DNA from 2 places in the Clostridioides sp. LIBA-7602 genome. Region 1 is predicted to be linked to the other one. Evidence: riboswitches for the same ligand, from Rfam matches in the RefSeq annotation. Region 1 holds a riboswitch; the other holds the start of a gene.

Evidence for each region. A riboswitch is a leader RNA that binds a small molecule or an ion and turns the genes downstream of it on or off. The one in region 1 is predicted to bind glycine.
Region 2: it holds a riboswitch for glycine, as region 1 does, so the genes downstream of both, gcvPA (aminomethyl-transferring glycine dehydrogenase subunit GcvPA) here and ACTG45_RS12875 (GrdX family protein) in region 1, are expected to answer to the same signal.

The regions. Positions count from the first base shown of each region.
Region 1 is NZ_CP196991.1:2,701,532-2,708,066, reverse strand. Features, by position in the region: gene yidA (sugar-phosphatase) at 1-40, opposite strand, end outside; gene ACTG45_RS12880 (M3 family oligoendopeptidase) at 551-2,245, shown strand; glycine riboswitch at 2,576-2,687, shown strand; gene ACTG45_RS12875 (GrdX family protein) at 2,791-3,162, shown strand; gene trxB (thioredoxin-disulfide reductase) at 3,258-4,205, shown strand; gene trxA (thioredoxin TrxA) at 4,271-4,588, shown strand; gene ACTG45_RS12860 (glycine/sarcosine/betaine reductase component B subunit) at 4,862-6,148, shown strand; gene grdA (glycine/sarcosine/betaine reductase complex selenoprotein A) at 6,261-6,535, shown strand, end outside.
Region 2 is NZ_CP196991.1:1,810,390-1,816,924, forward strand. Features, by position in the region: tRNA gene ACTG45_RS08625 (tRNA-Leu) at 1-35, shown strand, start outside; glycine riboswitch at 683-787, shown strand; glycine riboswitch at 791-879, shown strand; gene gcvPA (aminomethyl-transferring glycine dehydrogenase subunit GcvPA) at 997-3,471, shown strand; gene gcvPB (aminomethyl-transferring glycine dehydrogenase subunit GcvPB) at 3,471-4,928, shown strand; gene ACTG45_RS08640 (HAD-IC family P-type ATPase) at 5,341-6,535, shown strand, end outside.

The DNA of each region.
Region 1 (6,535 bases):
ATATTGTTCCATCAATATCTAATGCGATTAATTTGTACATATCAGCCTCCAGTAAATTATATACTCAATTTTCCTGTGAAAACGTTGACACAACTAGTGTTGAACAAAATTTCAGTGGAAAATATGATTAGTTTTGTATACTATTATACCAAGAGATAAGCAATTTAGAAAGTTTAATAATATTAATTTTTGATAAAAATATCATCTATATAATATGTGTATTTAAAAAGTAGATTTTTAATTGTTTTATAAGTATTAATTATAAAAATGCTATCGTTTGCATTTTAGTATAGATACTAAGCTTTTATATAAGAGGGCAGTTTTTATATGAATGTTTTTCTAATAATTTATGTAGTAGTCAGTTTTATACCACAAAACATTGTAATTATATTAATCATATGTTATTATTCAACATGATTACAATGTAAAGAAGATTTAATATATATAATAATTTATAAGTTGGCACTAGATAGTATATAAAAATATGTATATCAAAGATATAAAAGTATGATATAAAGATATGAAATAAAGTTGTAAAGGAGTGTTTTAAATGAAGTTTTCACAATTTAAGTATGAAAGACCCAATTATGATAGTATAAAAAAAGAATTTTTGGAGTGCGTAGAAGATATAAAAAAATCCTGTAACTATGAAGAACAGCAAGAAAATATACATAAGATTAATTTATTGAGAAATAAAATAGAAACGTTGTCAAATATAGCATCAATAAGATACAGTATAGATACACTTAATAAATTCTATCAAGAGGAAAAAAATTACTGGGATGAATATCTGCCTTTGTATGAAGAATTAAATTCTTATTTTTATGATGCTGTAATAAATTCAAAGTTTAAATGTGATTTGATAAAAAAATTTGGGGAACAATTTTTCACAATAATAGACTATTCTCTAAAAAGTTTTTCTAAAGATATAATAAGTGAATTGCAAGAAGAAAATAAATTGTGCTCGGAGTATACTAAACTTTTAGCATCAGCACAAATAATGTTCGATGGAGAAGAAAGAAATTTATCTGGTATGGGAAAGTTTATGTATTCTAATTGTAGAAATACAAGAGAATTAGCCAACAAAGCGTATTATAATTTTTTTGAAGAAAACGAATCAAAATTTGATGACATATTTGATAAACTAGTCAAACTTAGAGATAAGATATCTAAAAAATTAGGCTTTGAAGATTTTGTAGAGCTTGGATATATTAGAATGATGAGAAGTGACTATAGAGAAGATATGGTAGAAAACGTTAGAAAGCAAGTATTAAAATATGTTGTTCCAATGGCTAATGAGCTTTATGAAAAACAGGTTAAAAGACTTGGTTTAGAAAACTTAAGCTACATAGATGAAGACGTGGAATTTTTAACAGGAAATGCAAGTTTAAAAGGCGATTCAAAATACATAATTCAGAATGGGCAAAGGATGTATAGTGAGCTTTCAAAAGAAACAGATGAATTTTTTAATTTTATGCTAGAAAATGAACTTATGGATTTAGAAACAAAGAAAGGTAAAGGAGCTGGAGGTTATTGTACCTACATACCAGATTACAAGTCGCCATTCATTTTTTCTAACTTTAATCAAACTTCTGATGACATAGATGTATTAACACATGAAGCAGGACATGCGTTCCAGTTATACATGTCTAGATGGATTGATATGCCAGAGATTAATTTTCCCACACTTGACAGTTGTGAAATTCATTCAATGAGTATGGAATTTATAACATGGCCATGGATGAATCTGTTTTTTAAAGAAGATACAGATAAATATAAATTTACTCACTTGTCGACAGCAGTCAAATTTATACCTTATGGAATAATTGTTGATGAATTTCAGCATTATGTTTATAAAAATCCTAATGAGGATAAGGCAAAAAGAAAAGAAAAATGGAGATATTTAGAGAAAAAATATTTACCTCATAGAAACTATGATAATAATTCTTTTTTAGAGCGAGGTTGTTGGTGGTTTAAGCAAGGTCATATATTTAAAAATCCATTTTATTACATAGACTATGTACTAGCTCAAGTTTGTGCATTACAATTTTGGAAAAAAATGATTCAAGATAGAGATGCAGGATGGCAAGATTATATAAATATTTGTAAAGTTGGAGGGACAAAATCATTTTTAGGTATTGTAAGTATGGGAAATTTATATTCACCATTTGATAATGACTGTATTAAGTCTATCATGGGTGATGTTAAATCTTGGTTTGATGAAGTAAATGATAGCAAATTATAAAAAATTATGAGAATTTCAGTGGGTAAAAGTAAAAAATTAAAAAATATGTAAAAATCAAAGATTTGCTGTGAAAATAGTTATATTTTTAATCAGTTTGAGAAAGTAAACCAAAAAAGGTTTGTACTTAAAAAAAAAAGAAAATACAGGAAATATGTAATATCAACACTTGGAAAAAAAAGTAAAAATGTATACAAAATACATATAAAAAAACTATTGCAAATTTTATAGAATGTTTATATACTTAAGTCAACAGAGATAGAAAAAAGCTATTTATAGAAAACAAAGGATAAATTGCTTAATTTTCAATTTTCTGATAACTTAATAATCCGGATGAAGAGTATGGGAGACTGCTTTATAAAAAAGCGACCGAAGGGACAAATTTAATCCTATTTACCCAAAAGATTAGATGAAATTCTCAGGTAAAAATGACTGTACTTGGACGGGGCTCTGAAAATGATTTTAACAGGGAAGACAAATTGGGAGATTTGTTTTTCCTGTTTTTTATTTATCAAGTAATAAATAAAAGATTGAAAGAGAGTAAAAAAATGATAATAATTACAAATAATCCGAAAGTAAGAGAAGAAGTTCAAGAAAGAGAAGTTTTGTTTAAAGACACAACTTATATTGGTATCTTAGAAGCAAGTAGAGATTTGATACATGAAGGATATGAACTTTTATCTCATCCACTCTATGGGAGTGTAAAACCAAATGAAACACCTTATAGAACTGTTATACTAAAGAGAGGAAATCGTTTGGATATAAACTCTTTAACCTTAATTGAAGAAGCAATCATCACTGCAAGTAAATTTCAGAATAATAAAAAGACTCCAAAATGGACAGAAAGTGTTCAAGACGACTTTAGGGTAATTGATTATGATATATTTTATAATACAATACAAAGAATGCAGTATGAATAAAAAAAATTGTTAAAAAATTATTAAAGCAGCCTAAATATTAAATCTAATTTAATATTAAATAAAATGAGAAATCTAATTGGGGAGGATAAGTCAAAATGGAAAATGTGTATGACTTAGTAATAATTGGTTCAGGACCAGCAGGGCTTGCAGCAGGGCTTTATGGGGCAAGAGCAAAGTTGAATACTCTAATCCTAGAAAAAGACAAAACTGGTGGGCAAATTGTAATAACACATGAAATTGCAAATTATCCAGGGTCAGTTCCAAATGCAACAGGACCAAGTCTAATAGCTAGAATGGTTGAACAATGTAAAGAGTTTGGAGCAGAAATTCTAAGAGATAACATTGTAGATACTGAGCTAGATGGAGATATAAAAGTTTTAAAAGGTCAAAAAGCAGAATATAGAGCTAAAGCAGTAATAATAGGAACAGGAGCAACTCCAAGAAAAATTGGTTGCCCAGGGGAAAAAGAACTTACTGGTAAAGGTGTTTCATATTGTGCAACTTGTGATGCAGACTTCTTTGAAGATTTTGAGGTATTTGTTGTAGGTGGAGGAGATAGTGCATTAGAAGAAGCAATGTATTTAACTAAATTTGCTAGAAAAGTAACAATTGTACATAGAAGACAAGGATTTAGATGTGCTAAGAGTGTTGAAGAAAAAGCAAAAGCGAATCCAAAGATAGAGTTCTTATTAGATACAGTAATAGAAGAAATCAAAGGTGATGGAATACTGGAGTCAGTTGTATTTAAAAATAAGATTACTGGAGAAACTCATGAATACTTTGCAGATGAAGAAGATGGAACAATGGGAGTATTTGTTTTCGTTGGATTAGATGCTCAAACTGATTTATTCAAAGGTAAAGTTGATATGGATGAAAAAGGTTATATAATAACTGATGAAGACATGAAAACTAACATACCAGGTGTATTTGCAGCAGGAGATTGTAGATCTAAAACTCTAAGACAGGTTGTAACTGCAACTAACGATGGAGCAATTGCATCTATAGTAGCTGAGAAATATATTGATGAAAAGTTTGGAAACTAAAAATCTGTAAATTAAATTTAATTAATATGTAAAATAAAATAAAAATTTCAAGGGGGAAAAATAAAATGTTAGATTTAGATAAGGCTACATTTGAAGAAGAAGTTTTAAACGCAGAAGGTTTTGTATTTGTTGATTTCTGGAGTGAAGGTTGTGAACCTTGTAAAGCATTAATGCCAGATGTTCATAAACTAGCTGAAACTTATGGGGATAAAATAAAATTCTGTAAGATGGATACAACAAAAGCTAGAAGATTAGCTATAAAACAAAAAGTATTAGGTCTTCCAACTATGGCTATATACAAAGATGGGGAAAAAGTAGACGAAGTTACTAAAGATGATGCTACAGTTCCTAATATAGAAGACATGATTAAAAAATATCTTTAAGATATTGCCAAAATATTAACAACAAAATAAAAATATATTTTAGTCTAAAGATAAAATAAAAAAAGGTTTTTTATATCTATGTTTGTTAAAAAAATAATTTTAAATAAAATAATTTTTTTACAGTAAATATTTTTAATAGTATAACAAATAGTTAAGACATAAAAATACTATACTATAAAAATATCTTTAAGATTTAAGATAAGTTATAAAATGATATAATTTTGAGAAAAACTCAAATGCATATACACAAATTAAATAACAGGAGGTGCAAGTATGCGTCTTGAATTAGGGAAAATCTTTATAAAAGATATTCAATTTGGTGATGTAACAGAAGTAAAAGATGGAGTATTATTCATCAATAAGCAAGAGATGCTACAAGAGATTGGTGGAGATGAGCATATAAAATCTATAGATATAGAATTAGCTCGTCCAGGTGAAAGCGTAAGAATAACACCTGTAAAAGATGTTATTGAGCCAAGAGTAAAAGTTGAAGGTAATGGGGGAATATTCCCAGGTATAATGTCTAAAGTTGACACTGTAGGAGAAGGAAAAACTCATGCTTTAAAAGGTGTAGCTGTTGTAACTACTGGAAAAATAGTAGGTTTCCAAGAAGGTATAGTAGACATGACTGGAGAAGGAGCTAAATACACTCCATTTTCTAAATTAAATAATGTTGTAGTAATAGCTGAACCTATTGATGGTTTAAAACAATACGCTCATGAAAAAGCTGTTAGAATGATAGGATTTAAAGCAGCAATGTATTTAGGAGAAGCAGCAAGAAATCTTACTCCAGATGAAGTTTCAGTATATGAAACTAAACCTCTTCTTGAGTCAATAAAAGAATATCCAGAACTTCCAAAAGTAGGATATGTTTACATGCTTCAAACTCAAGGATTATTACATGATACTTATGTATATGGAGTGGATGCAAAACAAATAGTACCAACTTTATTATATCCAACAGAATTAATGGACGGAGCAATTGTAAGTGGTAACTGTGTTTCTGCATGTGACAAAAACCCAAGTTATGTTCATATAAACAATGGAGTTGTTGAAGACTTATATGCAAGACATGGTAAAGATATAAACTTTGTAGGTGTAATTATAACTAATGAAAATGTTTACCTAGCAGACAAAGAAAGATCTTCAAACTGGACTTCTAAATTATGTAAGTACTTAGGATTAGATGCAGTTATAGTTTCACAAGAAGGTTTTGGAAATCCAGATACTGACCTTATAATGAACTGTAAGAAGATAGAAATGCAAGGTGTAAAAACTGTTATAGTTACAGATGAATATGCTGGACGTGATGGAGGTTCTCAATCACTTGCAGATGCAGATGAAAGAGCTGATGCTGTTGTAACAGGTGGAAATGCTAACCAAGTTGTAGTACTTCCTAAATTAGATAAAGTAATTGGTCATTTAGAAGTAGTAGATGTAATAGCTGGTGGTTCTGATGGAAGCTTAAAGGCTGATGGAACTATTGAAGTTGAAATACAAGCTATAACAGGTGCAACTAATGAAACAGGATTTGGTCATTTAACTGCTAAAGGATATTAAGAAGTATCTTATTAAACGATTGAGTAATGTTAATTAAACATATTATAGATAAATTATAATAAATGTTATAGATATAAAAAAATATATTACAAATATAATAAGGAGGATTATTATGAGTTTACTTAGTAATAAAAAGGTTCTTATAATAGGTGACCGTGATGGTATACCAGGACCTGCGATAGAAGAATGTGTAAAAACAGTAGAAGGAGCAGAGGTTGTTTTCTCATCTACAGAATGCTTTGTCTGAACTGCTGCTGGGGCTATGGACTTAGAAAATCAAAACAGAGTTAAAGAAGCTGCTGATAAATTCGGAGCTGAAAATGTTGTGATTTTACTAGGTGCTGCTGAAGCCGAAGCTGCAGGTCTTGCAGCCGAAACAGTAACTGC
Region 2 (6,535 bases), 890 kb from region 1:
CCATTGGCGTGGGGGTTCGACTCCCTTCATCCGCACTCTACAGTGCTTAGTTGTGCTGAAAAAAACTGGGGTTGCTGGCTTTCGGAGTGGGCTATCCCGTTTTTATTTTTTGAGAAATAAACCAAAATACAATATGAATATATTTCTAAAGATATTTTCTAATAAATATACAAAAGCACATTAAGTGCTTTTTTTGTTGTCTGAAAATGTGTTTACATATAAATTTTAAGACATTTGTTAAGAATATAAAATCTATAATAACGTATTTCTAAGAAACAATTTAAAGTCACAATATAATCTGTTTTTTATAAACTTATAAAAAATATATCTGTTTAATAAGTTTAATTTTATTTAAAAATGCTCTATTTCAAAATCTTATTTTTCACAAAGATAAAATTGCAAACGATTCTATTGTGTGTATGAATATATCTTTAACATAATATAGTAAATTACAATATAACTTTACTTTTAGTGTTTTGTATGACATATTAATAATAAATTAAATAAATATATTATTTTACATTAATATATAACATATATGTATAAAAGTTAATAATATAAAAGTAATATAATTGATAATAAAAACTTAACAAAAAAATTAATACATAAAAAAAAATAAATATAATGTGTTGACATTTAATTGAAATATTCATACAATAAAAATGAAAATAAATATTTCCAAATGAGATTAGCGAGAGAGACCTTTATATAAAAAGGCGCCGAAGAAGAAATTTAAGAAATGCCAATTCTTAGAGAAACTTTCAGGCAAAGATATCGCTAGTTGATGGGACTCTGGAGAGACTTAAGTTAATATACTATAAGTCACCGAAGAAGCAAAATAATATTAAATTATTAAATCTTTCAGGTATACAAACAGGGATATATAGGCTAGGATTATTTTCTATGCTAATATATCTTTTTTTTATGAAAAAGTATAGGACATAATATCGAAATTGCTTAAATATAGTGGGTCTAATTTTATAGGGAGGGTTATATATGAATGAATTGAAAAGAGTGCCTTTGTATAATATACACAAAGAGCTTGGAGCAAAACTTGTTGAGTTTGCTGGCTGGGAAATGCCTTTAGAATATGAAGGAATAAATAAAGAGCATGAAATGGTTAGAAAAAGTGCAGGTATCTTTGATGTATCTCATATGGGAGAGGTACAAATAAAAGGTGTAGATTCAGAAAAATTTATACAAAATTTAGTTACAAATGATATAAGCACATTAAAGGTAAATGACATTATATATACACCTATGTGTTATGAAAACGGAGGAGTAGTTGATGATTTATTAATATATAAATTTGGTGAAGAAGATTATTTATTAGTAATAAATGCAGGGAATATAGATAAAGATGTGGCATGGATAATAAAACAAAGTAAAGGTTACAATGTAGATATAAAAAATGTTTCTAATGAAGTTAGTCAACTAGCAGTTCAAGGGCCTAAAGCAGAAGAAATTCTTCAAAAAATCACAGACATAGATTTAAAATCAATAAAATTTTATAAGTCAATTCCATCAACAAAAATATGTGGTTTAACTTGTTTAGTTTCAAGAACAGGATATACTGGAGAAGATGGATTTGAGATATATTGTAAAAATGAACATACAGAAATAATTTGGAATGAAGTTTTAAAAGCTGGAGGAGAAGATATATGTCCTGCTGGTTTAGGTTGTAGAGATACTTTGAGATTTGAAGCAGCTCTACCTCTATATGGTCATGAAATAGGCGAACATATATCTCCAATTGAAGGAGGCCTATCAATTTTTGTAAAAACAAGCAAGGAAGATTTTATTGGAAAAACAATCTTATCAGAAGAAAAAGAAAATGGAGCTAAAAGAAAATTAGTTGGATTTGAAATGCAAGGCAAAGGGATGCCTAGAAATGGATACGATATAAAGATTGGTGACAAAATAGTAGGCTTTGTAACAACAGGATGTGCTTCTCCAACAACAGGAAAGATTTTAGGTATGGGAATTATAGATTCTGAGTATGCAAAAGTAGGAAATGAAATAGGTATAGCAATCAGAAAAAAAGTTGTTCCTGCCATGATAGTTAAGAAACCTTTTTATAAAAAGCAATATAAAAAAGATAATACTGTATTAAATGAAGAAAATAAATTTTCATATATACCTGCCACAAGTGAAGATAAATCAAAAATGTTAAAGGTAGTAGGATTAAATTCAGTTGATGAATTATTTTCAGATATACCAGATGAAATAAAGTTAAAAAGAGATTTAAACTTGGAAAGTGGGAAATCTGAATTAGAAGTAAGTAAAATAGTAAAAAGGCTATCAGAAGAAAATTTAAGTTTAGAAGACTTAACTTGTTTTCTTGGAGCTGGTGCATATGACCATTATATACCATCAATTATAAAACATATAACTTCAAGGTCTGAATTTTATACAGCATATACTCCATATCAAGCTGAAATAAGTCAAGGGACTTTACAAGTAGTGTTTGAGTTCCAATCTATGATTGCAGAAATTACTGGAATGGAAATTGCAAATGCATCAATGTATGATGGAGCAACTGCTGCAATAGAAGCATGCATAATGGCTATGAATCAGACTAGAAAAAGTAAAATAGTAGTATCAAAAACTACACATCCTGAAACTTTATCAGTACTTAAAACTTATCTACAATACAAAGATTGTGAAATAGTAGAAATTGATTTTTGTAATGAATATGGAACTACAGATATAGAAAAATTAAGGGCTTCAGTGGATAAAGATACAGCATGTGTTCTTATACAGACTCCTAACTTCTTTGGTATTATTGAAGAAATGGAGGAAATAGAAAAGATAACTCATGAAAATAAAGCTATGTTAGTTATGAGTGTTGACCCAATATCATTAGGTGTTTTAAAGACGCCAGGTGAGATAGGAGCAGATATTGTTATTGGAGAAGCTCAATCACTAGGAAATCCTCTTAACTTTGGAGGACCTTATGTAGGATTTTTGGCTAGTAAATCTAAGTATACGAGAAAAATGCCAGGAAGGATAGTTGGGCAAAGCTTGGATACAGAAGGAAAAACTGCATATGTGTTAACTTTACAAACTAGAGAACAGCATGTGAGAAGAGAAAAAGCAACTTCTAATATATGTTCAAATCAAGCTTTAAATGCTCTTGTAGCTTCAATATACATGGCTACTATGGGGAAAGAAGGATTTAAAGAGGTTGGTATGCAATCTATGAAAAAAGCACATTATGCTTATAATAAGCTTATACAAACAGGAAAATATAAGCCAATATTTAAAGGTAAATTTTTCAAAGAATTTACTGTACAAGGAAATCTTAATATAGAGACTATAAATAATAAGCTTTTAGAAGAAAATATATTAGGTGGTTATAACTTAGAGCACAATTACCCAGAATTAAAAAATTCAACTTTACTTTGTGTAACTGAGAAAAGAAGCAAAGAAGAAATAGATAAGTTAGTTGGAATAATGGAGGGATTATAATGAAAGAATATAATAGTTTGTTGATAGATATATCTAAAAAAGGTAGAAAAGCATATTCGCTTCCAAAGTTAGATATAGATGATATAAAAGTAGAAGATATGATTGACCAAAGTATGGTTAGACAAAGTGAATTGAATTTGCCAGAAGTTGGCGAATTAGAATTAGTTAGACATTATACCCTATTATCAAATAAAAATTTTGGAGTTGATACAGGTTTTTATCCTTTAGGTTCTTGTACTATGAAATATAATCCTAAAATAAATGAAGATATGGCAGCACTTCCAAACTTTACTGGAATGCATCCATACCAATCTTCATACACAGCACAAGGTTCTCTCTCTTTAATGTATGACTTATCAAATCGACTTGCAGAAATTACAGGTATGGATGAAGTTACACTACAACCTTCCGCAGGTTCACATGGTGAATTTACAGGTCTTATGATTATAAAAGCATATCATGAAAATAGAGGAGACCATAAGAGAACTAAAGTAATAATTCCTGATTCTGCACATGGAACAAACCCAGCAAGTGCAGCTATGGCAAACTTTGATGTGATTCAGATAACATCTGATAAAAATGGAGCTATAGACATAGATGCGTTAAAAGAAGCTTTAAGTGATGAAGTAGCAGCTCTTATGCTTACTAATCCAAGTACTCTTGGATTGTTTGAAAAAAATATAAAAGAAATAGCAAGTCTTGTACATGAAGCAGGAGGACTCTTGTACTATGATGGTGCAAATATGAATGCCATTATGGGAATAACAAGACCTGGAGATATGGGATTTGATGTAGTCCATCTTAATCTTCATAAGACCTTTTCTACTCCTCATGGAGGAGGAGGTCCAGGAGCTGGTCCTGTTGGAGTTAAAAAAGAATTGGTACCTTTTTTACCAATACCAGTGATTGAAAAACAAGAAGATAAATATGTATTAGATTATGATAGAGAAAAATCTATTGGAAAAATTAAAAACTTCTATGGCAATTTTGGAGTGCTTGTAAGAGCTTACACATATATATTAACTATGGGAAGAGATGGGCTTAAAGAGGCTAGTGAAATGGCAGTTTTAAATGCAAATTATATCAAAGAGAGTATAAAAGATGACTATATATTACCAATAGATACCTTATGTAAACATGAGTTTGTATTAGGTGGGTTACCAAGAGGAGAGTCAAATATAAAAACTATAGATATAGCAAAGAGATTACTGGATTATGGATATCATCCTCCAACAATGTATTTTCCTCTTATCATAAATGAGGCACTTATGATAGAGCCTACAGAAAGTGAGAGCATAGAGACATTAGATAGTTTTATAGAAGCTATGAAAAATGTTGCTAAGGAGGCAAAAGAAGAACCAGAACTATTGAAAACTGCTCCACATAATACCCTAGTTAAGAGAGTGGATGATGCAAGGGCAGTAAAGAAACCTATACTTACATGGTCGCAAAGATAAATAATTAAAAATAGAGATTATAAATATAAAGGAATTTGTATTTATAACAAAAAGCTATCTAACTTAATATAGTTTAGATAGCTTTTTTGTATATATAATATTTACTACTGAAGTTTTAAATTATATTAGTGCTTATATAAGAATATTAACATGATGATTATTATACCAATATTCATAAAAATTATAGAAATTTATTTTGATACAACTTTTACTCTTTTGGTTTAAGAGAAGCTTAACTAAAATATATCGAAATTTATAAAAATTTAGGAAATCTTAAGAATTATATTATTAAAATCTTTAGATTTATATTTTATTATATAAACTATAGAATAATAAAATATAAAAATTGAGAATTTTATAATATATTTGTAGATTTAAGTATAAAAAAGGGTTAAGTTGAAAGGAGTAGAATATGGATAGTGTTAATTTAAAAAGGTATAATTGCGATATAAACATGGGATTAAGTAGCGTACAACTTCAAAGTAGAATAGATGATAATTTAATTAATGTATTTGATAATGGAAAAACTAAAACATATAAACAAATTTTTAAAGATAATGTGTTTACACTTTTTAATCTCATAAATATTGTTTTAGTTTGTCTATTGGTATCAGTTGGTTCTTTTAAAAATACTTTATTTATATTTATTGCTGTAATTAATACTATTATAGGAGTAATTCAAGAAATAAGAGCCAAAAGATTGTTGGACAATCTATCTGTCATAGTTTCAAATAAGGTATCTGTTATAAGGGAAGAAGAGAAAAAAGAGATTGATGTACAAGAATTAGTATTAGATGATATTATGATTTTAAAAACAGGGAATCAAATTTGTGCAGATTCAAAAGTTTTAGATGGAAAATTAGAGGTAAATGAATCTTTAATTACAGGCGAATCTGATATTATTATAAAAAATGAAGGTGATTTCTTATATTCTGGTAGCTTTGTAGTTTCTGGAGAGGCTTTTGTGAGAGTTGAAAATATAGGAAAAGATAACTATGCAAATAAGATAGCCAATGATGCCAAGATTTCTAGAAAACATAATTCTCAGCTTAGAAATTCATTAAATACAATATTAAAAGTTGTAGGTATAATAATTATTCCTCTAGGGATTATATTATTTGTAAAGCAACATTTTGGAAATGGAGATTCTATAACGACATCTGTAGTAGGTACTGTGGCAGCTGTAAATGGAATGATACCAGAGGGATTGACATTGCTTACAAGTATTGCTCTAGCTGTAGGAACTATAAAGCTTGCAAGTCATAAAACTTTAGTGCAAGAATTATACTGTGTAGAGACTCTTGCTAGAGTTGACACATTGTGTCTTGATAAAACAGGTACAATTACAGAAGGTAAAATGCAAGTTGATGATGTAGTAATGTTAGACGAAATAGATATTGATGATATAATGGGGAATATATGCAATTCCCTTAAGGATGATAATGCAACAATAAATGCAATAAGAGATAAATACAATATTTTAGATACTTATAAAGTTAAAAGTTTAATACCATTTTCGTCAGAAAGAAAATACAGTGGAGTAGCCTTTGAAGATAAAGGTACATATTTACTAGGGGCATTTGAGTTTATTTTTAAGGATAAACATA